3 regions of the Sinorhizobium mexicanum genome follow, and region 1 is predicted to be linked to each of the others. Evidence: riboswitches for the same ligand, from Rfam matches in the RefSeq annotation. Region 1 holds a riboswitch; each other region holds the start of a gene.

Region 1 (3,268 bases):
ATGGCGAACGAAGCTGAAATCCCCGAGCGGCCCGAGCGCCCTCAGCTTCATGCCGGGCTTCAGATTGTCGAACATCCAGCGCGTACCGATGCTGTCCGGCTGCGCCTTGACGGTGACGGCAACCGAGAGCGGGCGTGATGGCGAGGATGACAGCGTGTAGGTGCGCATCACCGGCTCCTCGCCGACGGGCAGCTCAAGCGTGACGAACTGCCCCGGCAGATAGCGGAACCAGGCCAGCTTGTCCGAACGGAAGGTGAAGGTCATCACGTCCGCAGTCTCGATCACGGCCGATATGCATTCGAGCAGATGCTGCCGATCGATCCACGGATGCAACTCATCGAAATGGCGAAAAGAGGAACCCATTTCCATGATCAGGCCACCCGTGAGAGAGGAGCGGCATCGCCCTGCAGGCGGTTCTGCATGAAATTGCAGTACCATTCGACGAACTGCATCACGCCGCCCTCGTGCTCGGTCGAATAGGGGCCCGGCTCATAGGCCGGCGAGCGGATGCCGAAGGCGTTTTCCTCTACGATCTGGCGATCCTGGTCATTGGTTTCTGTCCAGACATGAGTAAGGTCTTCGATGGTGTAATCGACACCTTCGACTGCATCCTTGCTGACCAGCCATTTGGTGGTGACCTGCGTCAGTTCCGGGCCAAGGGGCAGCACACGGAAGGTGATCGCGTGATCGCCGAGCACATGGTTCCAGGTGGTCGGGTAGTGGAAGAGCAAGAGCGTGCCGATCGCGCGCTGGTTGATGCCCGCCGAAAGCTGTTTGCGCACGGCCGCATGCCCGGACATCGTGTAGCTCTCGGCGCCGTTGATGAGCGGCATCCGCGTCATCCGGAACTGGCCGGTCGGCGCGATCCTGAACGTGCTCGGAAGGCCCGCCGCTTCGCACCTTTCCCAATGGGCGCCGATCTCCGGGTCGTCCATCGCGCCCTGGACACCCGTCACCGTTGGAGCCTCGGGGTAGGTGCGGCAAAGCTCCGGATGGTTGGCGGCGCAGTGGTAGCACTCGCGGTTGTTCTCCCAGACAAGCTTCCAATTGCCCTTCTCGACGATCGTGCTCTCATAGGCGACCTTGGTTTCGCCAAGGCGATGCGGCGCGAGATAACCAGCAACCGTCTCGCGGAACGCCTGGAAATCCATCGGCTCGTCGGCGAGGCTGATGAAGATATAGCCTCCAACCGTTTCGCAACGGACCGGCTTCAGGCTGTGCTGAGCCGGGTCGAAGCCTTCGGGCATCTGCCGCGCGAAAAGCAGTTTTCCGTCCAGTTCGTAGGTCCACTGGTGATAGGGACAGACGAGCTTGGCCGAGGAGCCCTTGTGCTGCGTGCAGACGCGCGAGCCGCGGTGGCGGCAGGAATTGTGGAGCGCCCGGATCGTTCCCTGCCGGTCGCGGACAACGACGATCGGATAGTCGCCGACCTGAACGGTAAAGTAGTTGCCGGCCCGCGGAATTTCGCAGTCGTGACCGATAAAGAGCCAGTCCTTGTACCAGATGTGCTCGAGGTCTTGCCGGTAATAATCCGGGTCGGTGTAGAAGGCCCGGTCGAGGCTATGGCCCTCACGGCGGGTTTCCAGCCGGCACAGCATATCGTTCTGAATGTCCATGTCCTGTCCTCTTTCATCAGTTCGGAGAGGCAGGACAGGAACCAACGCCGACGATAGTGCCGGCGCATCAAAGGCTCCGATCCGGCTGCCCGCCGCAACCAGTTACGGTCGATTTTTCGTCCCAAGGCTGGTTTCCGGGCTCTGGAGCGGCCCCAAGAGGGACCCGCCCGGCGCCTTCCCGGACACACCGTCCAGTGGCCTTTTGCCGTGGCTTTCGCTCCACCACCGTTGCGGGGGCAGCGCCGGGATCTGACCGGCTTCCCAATTCTCCGCCCTCCCTGGGAGCGGCACCTTGAGTGTCGATATCTAAGCGCGCGCAGCGCCTTTTCGTTTGCCGATTGACGACATCCTCTTCCAGAAAGACGACACGATATTCGCTCGTCATTCCGCTATACTATGATTGATATTTTTTATTATAAACAATGTGATAGCTGAAAACATAGGCAGCTGGCGATTTTTTCACCAGCGTCATCTCCGGCACGAAATGAGCTGGTCATTTTGCGACAATCCTCCGGAGTGCTTGCCGCCGACGAAAGGCAATAAAAAATCATCTGTTAACCCTGAAGGGCTAGCATTCCGGGACGGATCAACTCGTTTCGCGGACAAGGACGGCGCCGGCGCCAATGGCAAGACTCAGATATTATGACACCGGCACGCGAGCTCCGGTTGCCGCGTCAAAGGCCACGCCCCACGCGGAATTCCTCCGCACCGGCCGGATCGACCGCCGACGGCCCTGGATAGCCGGGCAGCGTCGCTACCTGACGCATGAGGAGGTCGCGGAGCAAACGGGGCGGAAGCTTTCGGCGGCGGGAGAGACGACCCACAAGCGCATCAACGCGTTCCATTCTTCGATCCAGTTTCCGAAGATGATCTTTCACCGCACCCTCCCGAACAGTCCGCATCTCGGCTACTGCCATGTGACGGCCGCGAAAACGCATCTCGAGCGCTCCCACGACATCACCTGGGCCTTTTATTTCGCGAACTTCTTCTCCGATCTCGGCGACGAGACGCATTTCTTCGATCGAATACACAGGGGTTATTCGCGGATGTACTTCGCCGTGGCCATCGAACCCGGCGGCGACGAAGGGCAGATGGTCATCAATCGCAATGTGCGCGGCAACGGCCTGATCTTCCGGACGCAGGATCCCAAGGTGGCACTGAAGAACGTCTTGATGCTGGGCGCGCGCGACGACGCACTGCGCAAGATCATTCGCAGCCTTTGACCCATGCTTGGTCGGGCATTGTTCTTATAAATGTCGTGCTCCAAAACCGCTGCGCACTTTTGGGCGACATGCGCTCCTTGTTTCGTGCATGTCGTTGTCCCAAAACCGCTCCGCACTTTTGGGCGACATGCATTGACGAAGAAAATCGTTCTGTTTTTCCGGCACGTCCGTTAAGGAAGCGACGGAAAGGCAAACGGAACCGCCATGGCCGAAATCATCGATACACGCACAGAGCCAGATCGGGCGATCGAGCAAGCCCGCGCCGTTCTTTCCGAGGGCGAGCCGGTCGCGATCCCGACGGAGACGGTCTATGGCCTTGCGGCGGACGCGACAAATCCCGATGCGATCAGCCGCATCTACGAGATGAAGGGTCGACCTCGTTTCAATCCGCTGATCTGCCATGTCTCGGATATGGCGATGGCCGAGGCG
Region 2 (3,268 bases), 1.2 Mb from region 1:
CGTGGCCTTCGTGGAGGCACTGGCCGTCCAGGCCGAGAAAAAGAAAAGCTGAGGGACGCCACAGAGCTACGCTCCCCAACACTTCGAGGGCGGCAGCTTAAAAACGCAATCATCCCAGGGAGGATTTCATGAGCACGGATTATGGTCGTCTCGACGGAAAAATTGCCATTGTTACCGGCGGCACACAAGGGCTCGGCGCGACAATCGCCGCTCTCTTCGCCGAACGGGGCGCGACCGGTATCGTCATCTGCGGGCGCAACGCTGCCAAAGGCGAGGCGAAGGCAGCCGAAATCAGTAAGGCGACCGGCACCAAGGTGGTTTACGTGGCGGCCGATCTCGAGCGGGTCGAGGATGCCCGCAAGGTTGTCGATGCTTGCGACAGGGAATTCGGCCGGGTGGACGCATTGGTCAATGCCGCTGCCATCACCGACCGCGGCACGATCCTCGACACGACGCCGGAACTCTTCGACCGCATGTTCGCGATCAACATCCGCGCGCCCTTCTTCCTTATTCAGGAAACGGTGAAGGTGATGCGGCGCGAGAAGATCGAGGGCACGATCGTCAATATCGGCTCGATGTCGGCAAAGGCGGGTCAGCCCTTCATCGCCGCCTATTGCGCGTCGAAAGGCGCCCTGGAGACACTGACCAAGAACACGGCCTACGCGCTTCTGCGCAACCGCATCCGCGTCAACGGTCTTAACATCGGCTGGATGGCATCGGAGGGGGAGGATCGCATCCAGCGCGAATATCATGACGCACCCGCGGACTGGCTGGAGAAGGCGGCAGCGAACCAGCCCTTCGGCCGCCTTGTCGACCCGGCCGAGGTCGCGCGCGCCTGCGCCTATCTCTCCTCGGCGGAATCCGGCCTGATGACCGGTTCGGTGATCTGCTTCGACCAATCGATCTGGGGCGCCTACGACGGTTCCCCGCATCCGGCGGCGCCGCTCTGACGAGAACTCTCCGGCGCGAAGTCTCGGGGTAAGGCGAACCGTTCGGCTCGCTTGCCTTTCGCCAGCGGCTGTGCCCATATGCAGCCGTCAGGTGCCCGCCACGGCGGGAGAATCGGGAATCCGGTGCAAGCCCGGAACGTGCCCAACGCTGTGATGGGGACGGTCGCGCCATACAGGTTCTGATTTTGTCTCAGGACATTGCCACTAGATCCTCAAGCGATTTGGGAAGGCGGCGCGGCTGGATGATCCAGAGTCAGAAGACCGGCCTGGCGAGATAGACCGGCCCCGCGCGGACGGCGGGAGGTTGTGCATTGTTGGGGATCGAACGATGCTGCCTGAACCGAAGGGCTGCCTGACGGCGGCCGAAGCCTTTTCGCCGGACGAGCGTGCCGCCGTCTACCGCGCAATCGAAACACGCCGCGACGTGCGTGACGAATTCCTTCCCGATCCACTGCCGGACGAACTCATTGCTCGCCTGCTTGGCGCCGCCCACCGGGCGCCGTCGGTCGGCTTCATGCAGCCTTGGAACTTCGTGCTCGTCCGTCAAAAGGAGACGCGAGAGAAGGTCTGGAAGGCGTTCGAGCGCGCCAACGAGGAAGCGGCGCTGATGTTCTTCGGCGACAGGCAGGCGCAATACCGGTCGCTGAAACTCGAAGGCATTCGCAAGGCACCGCTCAGCATCTGCGTCACCTGCGATCGCACGCGCGGTGGAGCGGTCGTGCTTGGACGGACACACAATCCGCAGATGGATGTCTATTCGACCGTCTGCGCGGTCCAGAACCTCTGGCTTGCCGCACGCGCGGAAGGTGTCGGCGTCGGCTGGGTCAGCATTTTCCACGAGCAGGAGATCAAGTCGATTCTCGGCGTGCCCGAGCATGTCGAAATCGTTGCCTGGCTTTGCGTCGGATTTGTCGACCGGCTCTATCAGCAGCCGGAACTCGCGGTAAAAGGATGGCGTCAGCGCCTGCCTCTCGAGGACCTTGTCTTCGAGGAAGCGTGGGGCATTCAAGGATAAACAGTTCGTGAGTTCAATACGATAGACGTCCTACCTGCACTACTTTGAAAGCATGGGATGTGGCGGGCCCAATCGGTCGAGTTGCCGCTGAAAGCTCAATTGCCCTGGGTCGGCTGGTAGCTCGGGCCAAGTGGATGTTTCAGGTCGATTGCGCTTTTTTCCTGCGGCAGGAATGTCGGGCCTACGACGCGGACTTTGCTGTTCGCCGGGTCGTAGGGTCTCTCAGGCCCCGGCTTTGCCTGTGCGGATCCCTGAGCCGGCTTCCGGTCGCCATTGATCGTGATGATCGAGGGCTCGCTGCCTGTCGTCGCCTTGCCGCGATCTTGCGTTGCGGTAGGATTCGGAATCCGGCAGCCGCAAACCCCTGGCGCGCCGACGCCGCGCGCCCGGTAGGCGAAGGCCGTCGGCAACTCGGTATAGGGCCTTCCGGTCGAGGCCGAGACCATCTGGTCGGCCTCCTCCGTCTCAAGGACGTGGTAGTAAAGTTCCGTCTCTGCGCCGGGGCAGCGTGCCTGGCAAAGCTCGGCGTCACGGGCAAAGTCCGACGGCGTCGCATTTGACGAGATCGGGAAAAACGCTCCGTCGCAGGTGCGTACGCACATTGTCCTGAGACTGCCAATCGGCTCCTCGTGCAGCAGCGGAAAATCCTGCATGTCGCTGTCGTCATTCAGCAGCGGATAATCCTCGCTATCCGGCGGAAGATCCCTGAGGATATTGCGGTGGAACTCGGCATCATCGACGGCCGCGCTGGCGAACTCGTCCTGCTCCTCTATTGGATATGGGCCGCCGCGGGCCTCGTCGTGGCAGCCGTTCAGTTCCAGCGCCGCGAGAATGCGCCGGCGCGTGTCGCCCATGTCGCCCGATATCAACGAGCGGCGATGCGCCTTCAGCCTTTGAAGGTTGTCCTCCATGCGGGCGATGGTGTCATCAAGCGCCGTGCATGCATCGTCGTTTTCGCCACCAATGACGACGACGCTGCCGGTGCTGCATTCCATCCGGCGTCGCTCATTCTTGGCCCGGCGGAGCTCGATGTTCTGGCGGGAGACGGCGCCGGTGAAATCGCGGAGGTTGGCGGTCGGAGCGACGATCGTGGAAAGATCGGTAAGCCGTTCATTCAGACGTTCACAAACGGTCGACGCCGACGCGCCGCCTGCGATTGCCAGCAGCGCCGGGAGCAAGGCGACCGCCGCACATTTGAGCTTCCGGTACACGAAACTCCGGGACACTGGCGCTTGTCTCTTCTGCTTTGGCGCGCGGTCCCTTCTTTGAGGACGTTCGCCGCCGCCAACTCCTGTTTCCCCTT
Region 3 (3,268 bases), 1.4 Mb from region 1:
TTGGGCACGATCCAGACCGCAACCCTTGCACCGCCCGGCCAGCGCAGCGGCGGACGATCGATAATGGCGGAATAGTCAAAACGGTCGTGGTGCTGTGGTGCCGTTGAAACCTCGGACATGGCTCTCTCCTTCAGTGAAATCAGGGACGGCGGGCCGCCTTCCGAAGAGGGCGATCTGCCGCGCTGGTTGAAGGTAAGCCACTCGAAGTCCTGGAAAAATGCGCTACAATTCCGAGCACATCGGACGAAAATGTCCGCAATGGAGTTTGGCAGATGGACAGTCTCGGATCCCTCAACGCTTTCGTTCAGGCGGCGGACGCCCGCAGCTTCACGCTCGCCGGGCGGCAATTGGGCGTGTCGTCCTCGGCGATCGGCAAGGCGGTGGCGCGGTTGGAAGAACGGCTCGGCGTGCGGCTCTTCCATCGCTCGACCCGCTCGATCACGCTGACGCCTGAAGGCGCGCTCTTCCTCGAACGCTGCCGGCGCATCTTCCTGGAAGTCGAGGCGGCCGAGCAGGGGATCGCCCAGACGCAGGGCGCGCCGCGCGGCAAATTGCGCGTCAGCATGCCACTCATCGGCATGCTGATGATGCCGGCGCTTACGGCCTTCATGCGCGCCTATCCGGAGATCGAGCTCGACCTCGATCTCAGCGACCGGCTCGTCGATGTCATCGATGAAGGCTTCGACGCGGTCGTGCGCGCCGGCGAGGTCAGCGACTCGCGGCTGATGATCCGCTCGCTTGGCACCTTCCGGCTCATGCTCGTCGGCTCGCCCGGTTATTTTGCGGCAAGAGGCGTGCCGCAAACTCCGGGAGACCTCACATCCCACGCGTGCCTGCAGCACCGCTACGCGACCAGCGGCAAGTTTGAGCGCTGGCCGCTCAGGCGCGGGGAGAGGGACATCGAACTGCCGACGACCGCGGTCGTCAACACCATCGAGCCGCTGATCTACATGGCCGAGCAAGGGCTCGGCATCGCCTGCCTGCCGGACGTCGGCATCCGCCGCCAGCTTCGCGACGGCACGCTCGTCAGCGTGCTCGACGATCACGTCGAACATTCCGGCCCGTTCCGGATCCTGTGGCCCTCCAGCCGCTATCAGTCGCCAAAACTCCGGGTCTTCGTGGATTTCATGGCGGAGAATCTGTTTTCCGCCTGAGGCCAATTGGCGCCTTGCTGTCTTCGCATTGGGGAGCGTCCGCTTGCAAACGAAGTTTCTGTCTTGTCCGCCGTAATGTTATTTAGTAACAAATGGCGGCCACTCAACGAGATGCCCACCCATGTTGATATCTCCATTCGCCCTTCATCCGCCGGTTGCCTCGGGGCGCGATTCATGCCACCAAGGGCGCGATGGTGCTGCTTTCGTGATCCGGAAGCGGCTGAAAAGGGAACACGGTGAGGACGACCCAGGAGGGGCCGAAACCGTGGCTGCCCCCGCAACTGTGAGCGGAAAGCGCATTCACACCATGTCACTGGCGAAAAGCCGGGAAGACGTGGATGCGCGGCGACCCGCAAGCCAGGAGACCTGCCATCGAACCGATCAACCACAACGGACGGGGTGTTCCGATGGAAAAGAACTGGCTACTGCTTGGCGGGCAACCGTCTCCTTGCATCTTCGCCATTTTCTCTCCGGCCCAGCCCGGCGGAGACAAGCCATGGCGAATTCAGACTTCCGACAGCACAAGATAACCCTCTGCACCGATTGCCGCTTCACGGGAGGCCCGTGCCGACCCGGCGCCGAACTGCTCGCGCAGTTGAACCGCAGCGTTTCCGCGCTCGGCCGACCTCTCGACCAGGATTTCTCCATCGCCGGCACGGTGGCGATGACGGCCTGCACGCGGCCTTGCACGATCGCCTTCCAGGCCACCGGCAGGGCGACCTATCTCTTCGGCGACATCTCGCCGGAGGAAGACATAGACGATCTCGTCAGCTTCGCCGCTGCCTGTGCCGAAGGTCAGGCGTTTGATGCCCTTCCGCGTTCCGCCTTGGTCCCGGCGGGCACGGGCCTTGCGCGCATTCCGGCGGCGCTCCTCGTCTCCGAGGAGACCGCGGGGCGGCTGCAGTGAGCGCGGGGAGGGCGTTTTCATGAGCGACGAATTCAGTTGTTTGCAGGGGGGCGCCGGCGCCAGCCTGCATGTCGAAAAACTGGAGTGGGGGCCGCGCCCCGGCCTTCGGCTTGTCCGCGATATCGGCTTTGCTATTGCGCCGGGCAGCCGGTTGGCGATCATCGGCCCGAACGGCGCCGGCAAGACCTCGCTGTTGCGCTGCCTCTACCGCGCGGTCGAGCCGACTGCCGGCCGTATCGCGATCGACGGCGTGAACCTCTGGGCAATGAGTGCGCGCGAGGCGGCAAGGACGATCGCCGTGGTCTTGCAGGAAATGCCGGGCGATTTTCCGTTCAGCGTCCGGGACGTCGTGATGATGGGGCGGATCCCGCGCCGCGAGGGGATCAGCGGCTGGAGCGACTACGACCGTGAGCGCGTGGCGCATGCGCTCGAGCATCTCGACCTTGCCCATCTTGCGCGCCGCCAGTTCGCCACGCTTTCGGGCGGCGAGAAGCAGCGGGTGCTGATTGCCCGGGCGCTTGCCCAGGAACCGAAGGTCATCATCCTCGACGAGCCGACCAACCATCTCGACATCCGCCACCAGCTGGAAATCCTCGATCTGTTGCAAACGCTGAAGCTGACGATCGTCACGACGCTGCACGACATCAATCTCGCGGCCGAGTTCGCGACCGATGTGGCGATCCTGACGGAGGGGCGGCTTGCAGCCTTCGGCCCGCCGGAGACCGTACTGAAGCCTTCGGCGCTCTCGGCTGCGTTCGGCGTCCATGCCACCGCGCATGCCGATGCCGCGGGTCATGGTTCCCGCTTTTCCTTCGCGCTCTCGCGGCCCGACCCAATGCCCGCCACGCGACCTTCCCGTTCCGCAGGAGCCATCCGATGACGAGATTTCTCTTTGCCGCCGGCGCGCTTCTGCTTGCCGCCGTGCCCGCGCTTGCTCATCCAGTCACCGTCAAGAGCTGCAACCGAGAGGTCACTTTCGACGCCGCGCCGCAGCGGGCGGTTTCCAACGACGTCAATCTCACCGAGATGATGCTGGCCTTGAAACTGCAGGATCGCATGGCCGGCTATACCGGCGTTTCGGGATGGAAGACGCTGGACGAGCGCTTGCGCGAGGGCGTCAGGGCACTGCCGGAGCTTTCGCAAAAATATCCGACGAAGGAGGTGCTGCTGAATGCCGACGTCGATTTCTACTTCGCCGGCTGGAACT

The links. Region 1 has a riboswitch for cobalamin ahead of FKV68_RS04675 (aromatic ring-hydroxylating oxygenase subunit alpha). Riboswitches for the same ligand answer to the same signal wherever they lie in the genome.
Region 2: another riboswitch for cobalamin. It lies ahead of bluB (5,6-dimethylbenzimidazole synthase); the one in region 1 lies ahead of FKV68_RS04675 (aromatic ring-hydroxylating oxygenase subunit alpha).
Region 3: another riboswitch for cobalamin. It lies ahead of FKV68_RS11530 (DUF1636 family protein); the one in region 1 lies ahead of FKV68_RS04675 (aromatic ring-hydroxylating oxygenase subunit alpha).

The regions. Positions count from the first base shown of each region.
Region 1 covers NZ_CP041238.1:1,004,731-1,007,998, reverse strand. Annotated here, with positions in the region: gene FKV68_RS04680 (FAD-binding oxidoreductase) at 1-369, opposite strand, end outside; gene FKV68_RS04675 (aromatic ring-hydroxylating oxygenase subunit alpha) at 372-1,616, opposite strand; cobalamin riboswitch at 1,725-1,926, opposite strand; gene FKV68_RS04670 (DUF6656 family protein) at 2,240-2,839, shown strand; gene FKV68_RS04665 (L-threonylcarbamoyladenylate synthase) at 3,044-3,268, shown strand, end outside.
Region 2 covers NZ_CP041238.1:2,220,781-2,224,048, reverse strand. Annotated here, with positions in the region: gene FKV68_RS10465 (phytanoyl-CoA dioxygenase family protein) at 1-52, shown strand, start outside; gene FKV68_RS10460 (SDR family oxidoreductase) at 129-950, shown strand; cobalamin riboswitch at 1,023-1,234, shown strand; gene bluB (5,6-dimethylbenzimidazole synthase) at 1,279-1,965, shown strand; gene FKV68_RS10450 (DUF2865 domain-containing protein) at 2,061-3,191, opposite strand.
Region 3 covers NZ_CP041238.1:2,453,805-2,457,072, reverse strand. Annotated here, with positions in the region: gene FKV68_RS11540 (polysaccharide deacetylase family protein) at 1-119, opposite strand, end outside; gene FKV68_RS11535 (LysR family transcriptional regulator) at 273-1,154, shown strand; cobalamin riboswitch at 1,330-1,542, shown strand; gene FKV68_RS11530 (DUF1636 family protein) at 1,651-2,061, shown strand; gene FKV68_RS11525 (ABC transporter ATP-binding protein) at 2,081-2,941, shown strand; gene FKV68_RS11520 (ABC transporter substrate-binding protein) at 2,938-3,268, shown strand, end outside.